2 regions of the Rhizobium sp. SVR5-9E genome follow, and region 2 is predicted to be linked to the other one. Evidence: predicted binding sites of a transcription regulator. Region 2 holds the regulator's gene; the other holds the start of a gene.
The links. The regulator HrcA, encoded in region 2, represses chaperone genes, less so after heat shock. The targets are predictions, from matches to a motif close to GTTAGCACTCNCNNNNNGNGAGTGCTAAC.
Positions count from the first base shown of each region.

Region 1: a site for HrcA is predicted at 3,671-3,699, ahead of groES (co-chaperone GroES). Genes of this name have one in related genera too.

Region 1 is NZ_JBNDHS010000008.1:5,930-12,665, reverse strand. Features, by position in the region: partial or broken gene ACPYOJ_RS06515 (NADP-dependent oxidoreductase) at 1-300, shown strand, start outside; gene ACPYOJ_RS06510 (hypothetical protein) at 343-618, opposite strand; gene ACPYOJ_RS06505 (DUF982 domain-containing protein) at 630-929, opposite strand; gene ACPYOJ_RS06500 (Hsp20 family protein) at 1,000-1,476, opposite strand; gene ACPYOJ_RS06495 (DnaJ domain-containing protein) at 1,770-1,940, shown strand; gene ACPYOJ_RS06490 (DnaJ C-terminal domain-containing protein) at 2,181-2,531, shown strand; gene ACPYOJ_RS06485 (hypothetical protein) at 2,683-2,907, shown strand; gene ACPYOJ_RS06480 (hypothetical protein) at 2,911-3,201, opposite strand; gene ACPYOJ_RS06475 (usg protein) at 3,297-3,569, opposite strand; gene groES (co-chaperone GroES) at 3,842-4,156, shown strand; gene groL (chaperonin GroEL) at 4,215-5,843, shown strand; gene ACPYOJ_RS06460 (hypothetical protein) at 5,891-6,103, shown strand; partial or broken gene ACPYOJ_RS06455 (hypothetical protein) at 6,108-6,290, shown strand; gene ACPYOJ_RS06450 (hypothetical protein) at 6,332-6,553, opposite strand.
Region 2 is NZ_JBNDHS010000119.1:3,440-10,175, reverse strand. Features, by position in the region: gene ACPYOJ_RS30700 (DMT family transporter) at 1-120, shown strand, start outside; gene hemW (radical SAM family heme chaperone HemW) at 124-1,326, opposite strand; gene rdgB (RdgB/HAM1 family non-canonical purine NTP pyrophosphatase) at 1,336-1,980, opposite strand; gene ACPYOJ_RS30685 (VOC family protein) at 1,989-2,405, opposite strand; gene rph (ribonuclease PH) at 2,402-3,121, opposite strand; gene hrcA (heat-inducible transcriptional repressor HrcA) at 3,305-4,393, shown strand; gene grpE (nucleotide exchange factor GrpE) at 4,494-5,126, shown strand; gene ACPYOJ_RS30665 (nucleoside hydrolase) at 5,161-6,105, opposite strand; gene ACPYOJ_RS30660 (Hsp20 family protein) at 6,364-6,736, shown strand, end outside.

The DNA.
Region 1 (6,736 bases), on a different contig from region 2:
CTGGAAGACGTTGGCGGCGTCGATCTAGGGTTCGACGTACTTGGCGGCGAGTTCAGACGCGGTCGGCGGCTGATCGGAGGAACGCTTGTAACAGCCGTTGGACCGACGGATATTCGTCTGATCGCGCACAGCTTTCCGAGATCGAACATCGGCAAAGTCTCTAGCCTGGGTGATGCGGTCGCGACCTTCAATTCGACTGAGCGGCGCCCGGGTAAGACGGTCATCCGCGTTGCCTTGAGAAACCGAGTGGGCGCGGCGCACGGATCTTTGGAGAGCCAATTGGCTCTCCAATTTGGCTAGGCTCGCCAAGTCGATGAAACAGGCAGCCTGAGATCGCCGAGATCAGAAACTGTACCGCCGGTCGAGCTCTGTGAGCGCAGACTGGATTTCATCGATCGAAACAGGCTCCGGTGTTCCGGGAATATGACGGAACGCCGGCTTCGAATCGGTCGCATAGAAGTCTGAAGCCCATGCCGCCAAAATGGTCCGTTTGTCGTCGGCTGACAGTGCAGTCGCTTTCACCACGTCGATCGGCCGCTGAAGCTGCATGCCCTGGAGCAAGATCGCCGGACCCATCGTCATGGCATTGCTCGCGGCCCGCTGCAACATATCGTGCATGTCGAGCCTCCTTAACGCACGTGCGGATCTCTGTCTCGCCGAAGGTGAGACGCGGCGATGGCATCAATCTCCGGCGCCAGCAAATCGTGCTTTTCGGCAAAGGCGGCAAACAGGCCCCGCGCAGTCTCTGCTTCTATCTCGCCGAGCAGTGCCGCGCGGCAAGCCTTCAGCGCAACCGAATGGGCGGCGTCCCTAAGCGATGGAGGCCATTCGGAAAGATGTCGATAGGCGTCCATGACGCTGCGAACCTCGGCGGGAATGCCAAGGCCGACAAGAATGGACACAGGTTGTTTGAACATGTCGGGTTTCATGACGCTCTCCTTTCCAACCCGCGATGTTGACGGGCGCCGTGACGACGACGCCCTTTCTCCAAAGCTCTGATTAGGCGGCCTTCTGCGCTTCGATCTGCGCCGGGGCGGCCGGGCGTGCAAGAGCCGGATTGGTCTGGATGTCGATCTTCCGCCGCTTAAGGGCCTCCGGGATTTCTCGAACGAGATCGATCGACAGGAGACCGTTCTTCAGTTCGGCGCCGTTCACCCTGACATGGTCTGCCAGCTCGAACCGGTGCTCGAACGGCCGGGCGGCGATGCCGCGATGCAGATAGCCTTCGGACGCCGTCTCCTGCTTCTTGCCGGTGACCGTGAGTAGATTGGATTGGAAGGTGATGTCGAGATCATCCTGGGCAAAGCCCGCCACTGCAATCGAGATGCGATAACTGTCATCACCAGTCTTGACGATGTCATAGGGCGGCCAATCGCTGATCGAGCGGGCGCGCTGGGCATTTTCGAGAAGATTGAAGACCCGGTCAAAGCCAACGCTCGAGCGGAACAAAGGTGCATAGTCGTAAGATGTTGCCATAGCCATATCCTCCTTGAAGCAACATGGGTACGCAAGCGCCGAAAGACGGGCGCTCCAAGCAAGACCAGCCCTGTCTTCAGCGGCTGGCGGCAATCGATCTGGTTTTTGGGATTTTCGGATTCAAGACCACCCGGAAAAAAAATCGACGATCGTTCCAGGTCACGTCAGGGAGATTGCGATTACCCCTGCTCAATTCCCTTGGTGATCGCTGTACGCTGACATTCCCACTCCAAAGCAGAGTTTGGCAACTTATATAGAACGAGAATTGTTATGCCGTTTGCCTGACAGGAGACATGTATGAGCCAAGACGCATACCAGCTTCTGGGCTGAAACCGGATGCGCATCAAAAGGAAATTCAGAGCACATTTCGCAAGCTCGCAAAGAAGTTGCACCCCGACTTAAACCCCGGCGATAAACGTGCCGAGGCAAAATTCAAGGAGATTCCGCTGCGTACGAGCTGTTGAGCGACGAAGAAAAGCGCGCCCGCTTCGACCGCGGTGAGATCGATATGACGGGCGCCGAACAAGCGCCCCGCAACTTCTATCGCGACTACGCATCGGCAGCCGGTCCTGGTGAGCCCCATCACAATGGAGCCGCTGTGCCGATTTTGGTGATGTGGACAATGTTTTCGCGAGCTTTTTTCGCGAAGCGCGGGCCCCGGGTGGGTCTCGATTCGTGCTTCTGGACGCGACCGCCATTTCTCATTGGAAGTCGATTTCTTCGACTCGGCCAATGGCGCCACGACCAAGGTCAGCCTTCCCGCCGGCCCGGCGCTTGAAGTCCAGATATCGGCCGGCACGCGTGACGGTCAGACCCACTACGGGGCAAGGACGATGGTTTCGGGGCGGTCCTGCCGGCGACGCACTGATCGATATCCCACCCGCTTTTTCACCCGCGATGGCGACGATATCCGCCTCGACCTGCCAGTCACGCTCAGCGAAGTCGTGCTTGGCGGCAAGGTGCGCGTGCCGACGCCCTCCGGCCCGGCAACGTGGTCCTGCCGCCCAATTCCAGCAGCGGAAAGGTATTGCGCATCCGCGAAAGAGTATGGATGATTTGATCATGGGCGATCGCGAATTCCGTCATCGCCTCAAGATCGAGGCGACTGAGCTGGAACTGTGGATCGAGTAGGGTTGCCTTACACCGCAGATCGCCGAGGACCAGCGCGACTTCGGGGATGCACATGTTGCCCGCGCGCGCCTGATCTTGGACCTGACGCGCGACATGGGGGTCAACGAGGCGGGCGTTGATGTTGTGATGGATCTCGTCGATCAGTTCCACAGCCTTCGCAGCGTCATGCGCGATCTGGTCTTGGCTGTTAGCAGACAGGATGCGGCAGTGAAGCAACGCTTGCATGCCGCCTTGGACGGACCGACGCACAATCTTCATAGTGCCACGATCGTGTGGGGAACTGAAGGAGCCGTGAAGTAGTCCTTAGTGCACGGCCTTGCTCACCATCCGGTAGGGATGCACGGCATTGAATTGCGAGATCATGGTAGACGCCTGAAGCAGCACGCGCTCGGCGTTCTGAACATTGTCGCGCGCCAGCTCGTCGGCGTTGACGCGGATTGCCTGCGCCATGTTGGCCGAAAGTGCGGCAAAGTGGCGGTTGCCTTCGACATAGGCCTCGTGTGCGGTACCCTCCAGAACGCGCGCAATATCGGCAAAGACCTCTTCTCGCTCCTCGATGCTGAGGTCTTTCATCATTTGAATTTTCTCTTCCATTTCGGTCTCACTCTGAACAGGCGTGCGATGCTGACCGAGCCCTTGCCCCCTCGATCGGGGAAAAAGCTAGGAAGGGAAAAATGTGGTTTCAAGCCTCAGTGCAGCTTGAACTCGCCTTCAACGCGGCGCCATTCGTTCGGTCCGATCAGACGCTGATGGGTATAGCGGACGGAATGCAGCGGACCGTCGAGGCTCGTCTGCCAGAAGCCCAGGAACTTGTGCATCTCGGGAAAATCGGGCGCGAGGTCGTAGTCCTGCCAGACATAGGTCTGTAGCACGGACTCGAAATCGGGAATGCGGTAGAGGATGTGTGCGGTGGTCAGACCATAGCCGTTGAGTTGGCGCTCCAGATCCGATGAGAATTGCATGCTTCATCTCCGTTTCATAACACTGTGAAGGTGGCTCAAAATTGTATACCCATCAACCGATTTTAAACGTAAGAAGCCCGTTTATTGTTCCTTTCCAGCATGTTAGCAGCAGCTCGTTACGAGTGCTAATTTTTCTTCTCCACCCTCTTGAAAAGAGAAAAAACCAAAAATAAGTTTTTCGCGCGAACGCTCAGACGAGGTTCGCACCCGCCCGGACTGGTGTCCGGTCCGGCAGGGAACAACGTCATCTTTTTTGCTCAACGGAGGAAAACATGTCGTTCCGACCGCTTCATGATCGCATTCTCGTCCGCCGGGTCGAATCCGAAGAAAAGACCAAAGGCGGGATCATCATTCCCGATACCGCCAAGGAAAAGCCGCAGGAAGGCGAAGTCATCGCCGTTGGTCCTGGCGCGCGCAACGATGCCGGTCAGCTTCAGGCGCTCGACGTCAAGGCGGGAGATCGCATCCTGTTCGGCAAATGGTCCGGTACCGAGATCAAGATCAACGGCGAAGACCTGCTGATCATGAAGGAAAGCGATGTCATGGGCATCATCGAGGCACAGGCCGAGCAGAAGAAAGCCGCCTAAGAGCGCAATCCGTAGATCCAACCACCGGTCAGATAGCTGCCTATTGAGGAGTTAAAAAATGGCTGCGAAAGAAGTCAAATTCAACACCGACGCCCGTGAACGCATGCTGCGTGGGGTCGATGTGCTTGCCAATGCCGTGAAGGTCACCCTTGGCCCAAAAGGCCGCAACGTCGTCATCGACAAGTCCTTCGGTGCTCCACGCATCACCAAGGACGGGGTTTCGGTCGCCAAGGAAATCGAACTGGAAGACAAGTTCGAGAACATGGGCGCCCAGATGCTGCGCGAAGTCGCGTCGAAGACAAACGACCTGGCCGGTGACGGCACCACGACAGCGACTGTACTTGCACAGGCTATCGTCAAGGAAGGCGCCAAGGCGGTCGCTTCTGGTATGAACCCGATGGACCTAAAGCGCGGCATCGACATTGCTGTCGAGGCCGTCGTCAAGGAACTGAAGACCAACGCTCGAAAGATCACCAGCAATTCCGAGATCGCTCAGGTGGGCACAGTGTCGGCCAATGGCGACGCCGAGATTGGTCGCTATCTTGCCGAAGCGATGGAGAAGGTCGGCAACGAAGGCGTCATCACCGTCGAGGAAGCCAAGACCGCCGAGACCGAACTCGAAGTGGTCGAAGGCATGCAGTTCGACCGCGGCTATCTCAGCCCCTACTTTGTCACCAACCAGGACAAGATGCGCGTCGAGTTCGAGGATCCCTACATCCTGATCCACGAAAAGAAGCTTTCGAACCTGCAGACCATGCTCCCGGTTCTCGAAGCTGTCGTTCAGTCGTCCAAGCCGTTGCTGATCATCGCTGAAGACGTCGAAGGCGAAGCACTTGCGACCCTCGTCGTCAACAAGCTCCGCGGCGGCCTCAAGATCGCTGCTGTCAAGGCTCCGGGCTTCGGCGACCGCCGCAAGGCCATGCTGGAGGACATCGCCATCCTGACGGGCGGCACTGTCATCTCCGAAGATCTCGGCATCAAGCTTGAAAATGTCACCCTCAACATGCTCGGCCGAGCCAAGAAGGTATCGATCGAAAAGGAAAACACCACCATCATCGACGGTGTTGGCTCCAAGGCTGAGATCGATGGTCGCGTTGCACAGATCCGTGCGCAGATCGATGAAACCACCTCCGACTACGACCGCGAGAAGCTGCAGGAACGTCTTGCCAAGCTCGCTGGCGGTGTCGCCGTTATCCGCGTCGGCGGTTCAACGGAAGTCGAAGTGAAGGAGAAGAAGGATCGCGTTGACGACGCCCTGCATGCCACGCGTGCCGCCGTCGAGGAAGGCATTTTGCCAGGCGGCGGCGTTGCACTGCTGCGGGCGGTCAAGGCACTCGATAATCTCACGACCGTCAACCCGGACCAGAAGGTCGGCGTAGAGATCGTCCGCCGCGCGATCGAAGCACCTGTTCGCCAGATCGCCGAGAATGCCGGTGCAGAAGGCTCCGTGATTGTCGGCAAGCTGCGTGAGAAGGCCGATTTCTCCTACGGCTGGAACGCGCAGACCGGCGAGTACGGTGATCTCTACGCTCAGGGCGTCATTGATCCGGCCAAGGTCGTGCGCACCGCGCTCCAGGATGCCGCTTCCGTTGCCGGTCTGCTGGTGACGACGGAAGCGATGATCGCCGAAAAGCCCAAGAAGGATGCCGATCCGGCCCTGCCCGCTGGCGCCGGCATGGACTACTAAGAAGGCGTGCCCGCCGCGAAAGCGGCGGGCGTTCCTTGGAGCGGCAGATGACGAGCAGTCATCTTTCGAGGGAAGACCTCCGCATATGTGTCGATGTCGTCAAGACCATCGCGCGCGAACGCGGGATTGCAAAGGACCCGGCGGCCGTCGCCGAATTGATGACGGCTGTCGGCCGCTGCTTCAAAAGAGGCATCCGAGTCCACGACGAACTGGTGGAGGCCATGAGGGCCAACGCCTCGCAGGAAGCGCCCGGTCAATGACGCACCGGGCGCTTTGCAAGTCAGTTTCAAGGAGCCGCATCTGCCGTCATTCCTCGACGAGGTGATCCTGCGGCGCCTGCGGATCGGCGATGGCGTGGCCGACGTCGCCATCCGCCGCTCCGGCCGTCAGGTCGTGGTCGACGTCCTCGATCGCCGAGGCGATGTTCGGGTGGTCACGATGGCATAGGCCAGGCAGCAACTCAAAGGAGGCGGGGTCGCCCGCCTTGCCTATTCCGGCTCCTCTTCATTTGAGACCAACAGATCGATCAGGGCGGCAACTCTGCCGGTCGGCAGAGGCCGCCCTTCACCCATCAAGGCTTCGTCATTGTTAGCCCACGCAAATGCCTCAGCGAGTTCAGCCGCCGTCGCACCTGTCGCCCTGACCTCCGCCACCAGAATTTCATCGACAGGCCCAAGAATGGCGATGACGTCTTCAGATGTCATTGTCATATCCACTCTCCTTTCTCTTGCCTTCTCTAATGTGGTGCGACCAACAAAAAAATCATTTCCTATGTCAGGTAATTCCACTCCTCTTGATACGGCAAGCCACTGGATTATATCAATATTGTTCGATTGCCCAATGGGAGTCGACAAGTCCAGGAAGCGGCCAAGTGCTCTTGGCGTCTCCTTGTG
Region 2 (6,736 bases):
GCGATCGTCCTCGGAGAGCAGCTGCAGGTGAAACACCTGATCGGCATGGCAATGATCGCAGCCGGTCTGGCAGCCATCGACGGACGGCTGATGTCGCTTGGGAAAAGGCGCCCCGTCTGAGCCTCAGCAGGCGAGATCGGCGACGACGGAATCGAGGATGAGCATGCCGGCGGGCGTGCAGCGAAGCCGGGAATTGCCGATGCGCTCGATAAAGCCAAGTTCCAGTAAAATTTCCTCGCGCTTGCGGTCGAGGTCCCGGCCGGAAAGCTGCTGCCAGCGGGCAAGGTCCAAGCCCTCTTTCAGCCGCAGGCCCATCAAGAGCAGCTCGTCGGCCTGCTCGTCATAGCCGAGCCGTTCCTGCTCCAGAATGCCATGGCCATCGCGTTCGACAAGCTCGAGCCAGGCCTCCGGTTTGCGCTCGGTGGCCGTTGCAATCTTTTCAGGGCCCCGCGTCAGGCGGCCATGTGCGCCGGGGCCGATCCCGGCATAATCGCCGTAGCGCCAGTAGGTCAGGTTGTGCCGGCTTTCGGCGCCGGGCCGCGCGTGATTGGAAACCTCGTAGGCCGGCATGCCTTCGCGCGCCGTGATCTGCTGTGTCGCTTCATAGAGCGCCGCCGATTGATCGCCATCCGGAACGATCAGCTTACCGGCCTTGTGCAGGCCGTAGAAGGGCGTGCCCTCCTCGATCGTCAATTGATAGAGCGAGAGGTGATCGACGGCGTAGGATATTGCTTCCTTCAGCTCCTTCTCCCACGCCTCTACCGTCTGGTCCGGGCGCGCATAGATCAGGTCGAAGGACATGCGCGGGAAGATATCGCGCGCCAGCTTTATCGCCTTCAGCGCATCGGCGACGTCGTGCAGGCGACCGAGGAACTTCAAGTCGCGGTCGTTCAGGGCCTGAACGCCGAGCGACACACGGTTGACGCCCGCCGCGCGATAGCCCCGGAAGCGCTCAGCCTCGACGCTCGACGGATTGGCCTCCATGGTGATCTCGATGCCATCAGGCACGTGCCAGTGCTTCGCAATGCCCTCCAGGATCGCCGAAACGGTCGCCGGGTTCATGAGCGACGGCGTGCCGCCGCCGAGGAAGATGCTCGTCACAGTTTTCGGCCCGCTCATCTGGCGAACGGAAGCCATCTCCCTGAGGAAGGCTGCGGTGAACCGCTCCTGATCCACGGGCTGGTGACGGACATGGCTGTTGAAGTCGCAGTACGGGCACTTCGCCGCGCAGAATGGCCAATGCACATAGACGCCGAAACCCGGCTCTCCCGTGTCGGGTAGAAGCGTCGCATCGCGTGTCAGGCTTGCCGTATCGAGAATCTCCACGAACCGACCCTACGCTTCCAGGCAGGTTTCGACAAAGAGTTTGAACGCGCGCGCCCGGTGCGACAGCGCCTGCGGCTTGCCGATGCTCCAGCCGTGCTTCTCTTCGGCGCTCATCTCGCCGAAGGTGATGCCGTAGCCTTCCGGTTGAAAGACGGGATCGTAGCCGAAACCCTGGCTGCCGCGTGGCGGCCAGACGACGGTTCCTTCGACCTCGCCGCGGAAGAGCTCCGTATGTCCGTCCGGCCAAGCGAGGCAGAGCACGCTGACGAAGCGTGACGTCCGCTGCTCGGGCTTCATGGCTCCGGCTTTTTCCAGTGCCTGTTCCACCTTTTCCATCGCCATCGCGAAATCGCGCTTGCCATCCGCAGTCTCGGCCCAGTTGGCCGTATAGACGCCGGGAGCGCCGTCCAGTGCATCGATGACTAGCCCGGAATCGTCTGAAAGCGCCGGCATATTTGCTGCCTTCGCGGATGCGAGCGCTTTGATCGTCGCGTTCTCCTCGAAGGTCGTGCCTGTCTCATCCGGCTCGACGAAGTTGAGCTCTGCTGCCGATTTGGCGATGAAGCCGAGCGGACCGATCAGGTCCTGGATCTCGCGGATCTTGCCGGCATTGTGGCTGGCGACGACGATCGTCTTCGTGTCAAGCGTGCGCATGGTCGGTCCTATTTGATGCCCCAGATTCTGGCTTCGGCGCATTCGAGGCTGTTTCCTGCCGGATCGCGGAAATAGATCGAGCGGCCACCGTTCGGCCAGTGCACTTCGGATTCAATGTCGATGCCGGCGGCCTTGAGCTGTGCCGCCATGACATCGATGTTTTCAGCTGACACGCGGAAGCATGCGTGACCCTGACCTTTCGTGCCATGCGGTGGCACCTGCAAGGCATCGGCCGCCGGCGGCTTGACCGTCTCGTTGGGGTTGAAGATCAGGAGCACGCCTTGCCCGCAGCGGAAGAATACATGCCGGTCTCCACCACGCGCGATCTTGGCAAGACCGAGCACGCCTTCGTAGAAAGCCTCGGCCTTGTCGAGATCGTCCGCGTAGAGCGCGGTTTCCAGCATGCCTTCCAGCAAGGCAGTCATCCGGCGATCGCCTGTTTCTGCATCTCGACGAGTTCTGCAATGCCGGCCTTCGCCAGCGTCATCAGCGTGGTAAACTCCTCGTCCGTGAAGGGTGTGCCTTCGGCGGTGCCCTGAATTTCAACGATGCCGCCGGCGCCCGTCATGACGAAATTCGCATCGGTTTCGGCCGAAGAATCTTCAAGATAATCGAGGTCGATCACCGGCTGGCTGGCGAAGATACCGCATGAAATTGCGGCGACATGATCCTTGAGCACGCGCTCGACCTTGATCATGTTGCGGGCTTCCATCCACTTCAGGCAGTCGTAGAGCGCAATCCAGGCGCCGGTAATCGAGGCGGTCCGCGTGCCGCCGTCAGCTTGGATGACGTCGCAGTCGAGCGTGATCTGGCGTTCTCCGAGTTCCTTGAGATCGACAACGGCGCGAAGCGAACGGCCGATGAGGCGCTGGATTTCTTGGGTGCGTCCACCCTGCTTGCCGGCTGCCGCCTCACGCTTCATGCGCTCGCCGGTCGCCCGCGGCAGCATGCCGTATTCGGCCGTGACCCAGCCCTTTCCGGTGTTGCGCAGCCATGGCGGCGTCTTGTCTTCAAGGCTCGCGGTGCAGAGCACATGCGTATCGCCGAATTTCACCAAGCAGGAGCCTTCCGCATGCTTGGAAAAATTGCGCTCGAACGTGACCTTGCGCATCTGGTCGGTTTTTCTGCCTGAAGGCCGCATTCTAATCTCCTGAAGCAAGATACCGAAAAGTGTCAGCGGTTTTCTGACAGCATCATGCAATGGTTTATGGTGTTGACCGCTTCTACGATTGGCGGCAGCCATTTGCAAATTCCCTTTTGCCTCGGGGGCGAGATTGACTATATTTTCGGGGTGATTGTTGGCAGCGCGGGTGCAAGGAAGTTCATGGGGTTCAGGTCGACGTCGATTTCGGATGCCGTTGCTGCGCTGGATGAACGCTCCAAGGAAATCTTCCGTCGCATCGTCGAAGGCTATCTGGAAAACGGCGAGCCGCTTGGCTCACGCAATCTCTCCCGCATTTTGCCGATGTCGCTATCGCCGGCTTCCGTGCGCAACGTGATGAGCGATCTGGAAGAGCTGGGCCTGATCTACTCGCCGCATGTCAGCGCCGGACGCTTGCCGACGCAGGGCGGTCTCCGCTTCTTCGTCGATGCCTTTATGCAGGTCGGCGACCTTTCCGCGGAAGATCGTGCGACTATCGAGCGACAGGTTCGGCCCGAAAGCCGTGACAATGCGATGGAATCGATGATGAACGAGGCAAGCCGGATGCTTTCGGGCATTTCGCGCGGCGCCGGCCTTGTCATCACGTCGAAGAGCGATCCGATCCTCAAGCATGTCGAATTTATCCGGCTGGAACCCACCAAGGCGCTTGCCGTCCTCGTTGGCGATCACGACCAGATTGAAAACCGCATCATCGAATTGCCCGCAGGCGTCACTTCAGCGCAGCTGACGGAGGCCGCGAATTTCCTCAACGCGCATATGAGCGGCCAGACGCTGCCGGAATTGCGCAAGCAGCTCAGCCATTTGAAAGAGAATGTCCGCAACGAACTGGACGCATTGTCCCAGCAGCTCGTCGAGCGCGGTATCGCCGTATGGTCGGGCACCGCCGATGAAGGCAAGCCGCCGCAGCTCATCATTCGCGGACGCTCCAATCTGCTGGAGGGCCTTGCGGGCGTGGAAGACCTTGACCGCCTCCGGATGCTCTTCGACGATCTGGAAAAGAAAGACAGCCTGATCGAGCTCTTGAATCTTGCCGAAACCGGTCCGGGTGTGCGGATCTTCATCGGCTCGGAGAACAAGCTTTTTTCGCTCTCCGGCTCCTCGCTCATCGTCGCGCCCTATCGGGACGAGGACGATCGCATCGTTGGCGCCGTCGGCGTCATCGGACCGACGCGGCTCAATTATTCGCGCATAGTGCCGATGGTTGATTACACGGCACAGCTGATTTCCAGGCTTTCGCGCGGCACCTTGTAAAAGCCGGAATTTCCCCTTCTTTGTCACGCAGACTTGATTTTTTGCGGTCAAAGCTCGATATCGGGCCCATCCCAAGACAACCCCAGTACCGGAGACCGTCATGATCGACGAAACGACGAAAAACGGACCTGACGCTGCCGCGGCCGAAGCCGCAGCCGACGCTGCCGCAAACGTCGAGAACGAAACCACCGCGGAAACGCCGGCCGAGCCCGATCTCATCGAACGCATCAAGGCGGAAAATGCTGAGCTGCGCGATCGCTATCTGCGCCTTGCTGCGGAGATGGATAACCTGCGCCGTCGTACCGAACGCGACGTCAAGGATGCCAAGTCCTATTCCGTCGCCGGCTTTGCGCGGGACATGCTCGCTGTCTCGGATAATCTCCGCCGCGCGCTCGAGTCCATCCCGCCGGAAGCAAAAGAGAGCGGCGACGCTGGCCTTACGACATTGATCGAAGGCGTCGACATGACCGAGCGTTCCATGCTGTCGGCGCTTGAGCGCCATGGCGTTCGCAAGCTGGAGCCGGTCGGTCAGAAGTTCGATCCGCACTTCCATCAGGCGATGTTCGAGGTTCCGAACACCGAAGTGCCGAACAACACCGTCGTCCAGGTCGTCCAGGCTGGCTTCACGATCGGCGAACGCGTTCTGCGCCCGGCCATGGTCGGCGTCGCCAAGGGCGGCCCGAAAGCAGCCGAAGCCGACATCAACACCGCCTTCACGGAAAAAGACGCCTGATCCCTCAGGCGTCTTTCGCCAACCAGTTTGAAAATCAGATGCGGGCGAAGCGCTCGATCAGCAGATCGTAGAAGCCGTCCGCATCCACATAGCGCATCACCTTGGCGTTGCGCTTGCGATCGGTCACGTGCCACCAGTCGATCACGGTCATGCCCGCGGTCAGTTCTGATGTTACCTCGATCTCGACGTTGCAGTGACGGCCCTTGAAGAGTTCGGGCTTGAGCAGATAGGCGATAACTGCCGGGTCGTGCAGCGGTCCGCCATCGGAGCCATACTTCTCGATATCGAAGCGCTCGAAGAATTCCAGCATCTCGACCATCGCTTTTACCGGCGCCGTACCAATCTCGGCCATGCGCTCGATCCGGCCCTTCTGCGTCAGGAGCTGATGCGTCACGTCAAGCGGCATCATCACGATCGGAATGCCGGAACCGAAGACGATCTCGGCTGCTTCGGGGTCAACATAGATGTTGAATTCCGCGGCCGGCGTTATGTTGCCGCCCTCGAAGAAGCCTCCCCCCATCATTACCAGCTCACGAACGCGGGGAATGATGTCCGGCGCCTTCTGGAAAGCCATGCCGATATTGGTGAGCGGCCCAAGCGCGCAGAGCGTCACTGCGCCCTCCGGCTCGCGGCGGAGTGTTTCGATGATGAAATCGACCGAATGCTGCTCTTGCAGCGGTATCGCCGGCTCATTGAGTTCCGGACCGTCGAGGCCGGTTTTCCCGTGCACGTGCTCGGCCGTGACCAGCTTGCGCGCCATCGGCGCGTCGGCGCCTGCGAAAACCTTCATGTCCGGCCGGCCGCATAGCTCGCACACGATGCGCGCATTGCGGCTCGTATAGGAGAGCGGCACATTGCCTGCGACGGTCGTGATGCCCAGTACCTCCAGCTCTTCAGGGCTGCCGAATGCCAGCATGATGGCTGCGGCATCGTCCTGGCCGGGATCGGTGTCGATGATGATCTTTCTAGGCTTCGCCATTCCGTCTTCCATTCCCCAAGGTGCTCGTCGCGGCGGGCACCGTTCGTTTATCTTTCCGTCGCAAATCGGCCCGGCCGCTGCGGGCGACGATTTGATGCGAGCGGCCATGGCAATTGTCAAGCGATCAGCGAAGCCCGGCTCGTGTGTTTGCCGGCAGCGGCACGAGGCTTGCGCAAAAGACGCAGCCTTCCCATATTAACGGCATCCGGATGCTGCGCTTGAGGTCCGGAAAGGTCGCTTGCATCAAGGACTTGAAAGATGAGCCGCATGACACCCTTCGCCAGCCCGCTGCTTCTGGGCTTCGACGCCATGGAAAAGACGCTGGAGCGTATCTCCAAGGCAAGTGACGGTTATCCGCCCTACAATATCGAACGGATTGCCGCCGGTCACGGTGCTCCCGAGCGCCTGCGCATCACGCTTGCCGTCGCTGGCTTCAGCGAAGAAGAACTCGACGTCACAACCGAAGAGAACCAGTTGTTGATCCGCGGCCGCCAGGTCGAACAGGGCGAGCACGAATACCTCTATCGCGGCATTGCCGCCCGACAGTTCCAGCGCACCTTCGTGCTGGCCGATGGCATGCAGGTTCTGGGCGCCAGCCTTAAGAACGGATTGCTTGCCGTCGACCTCATTC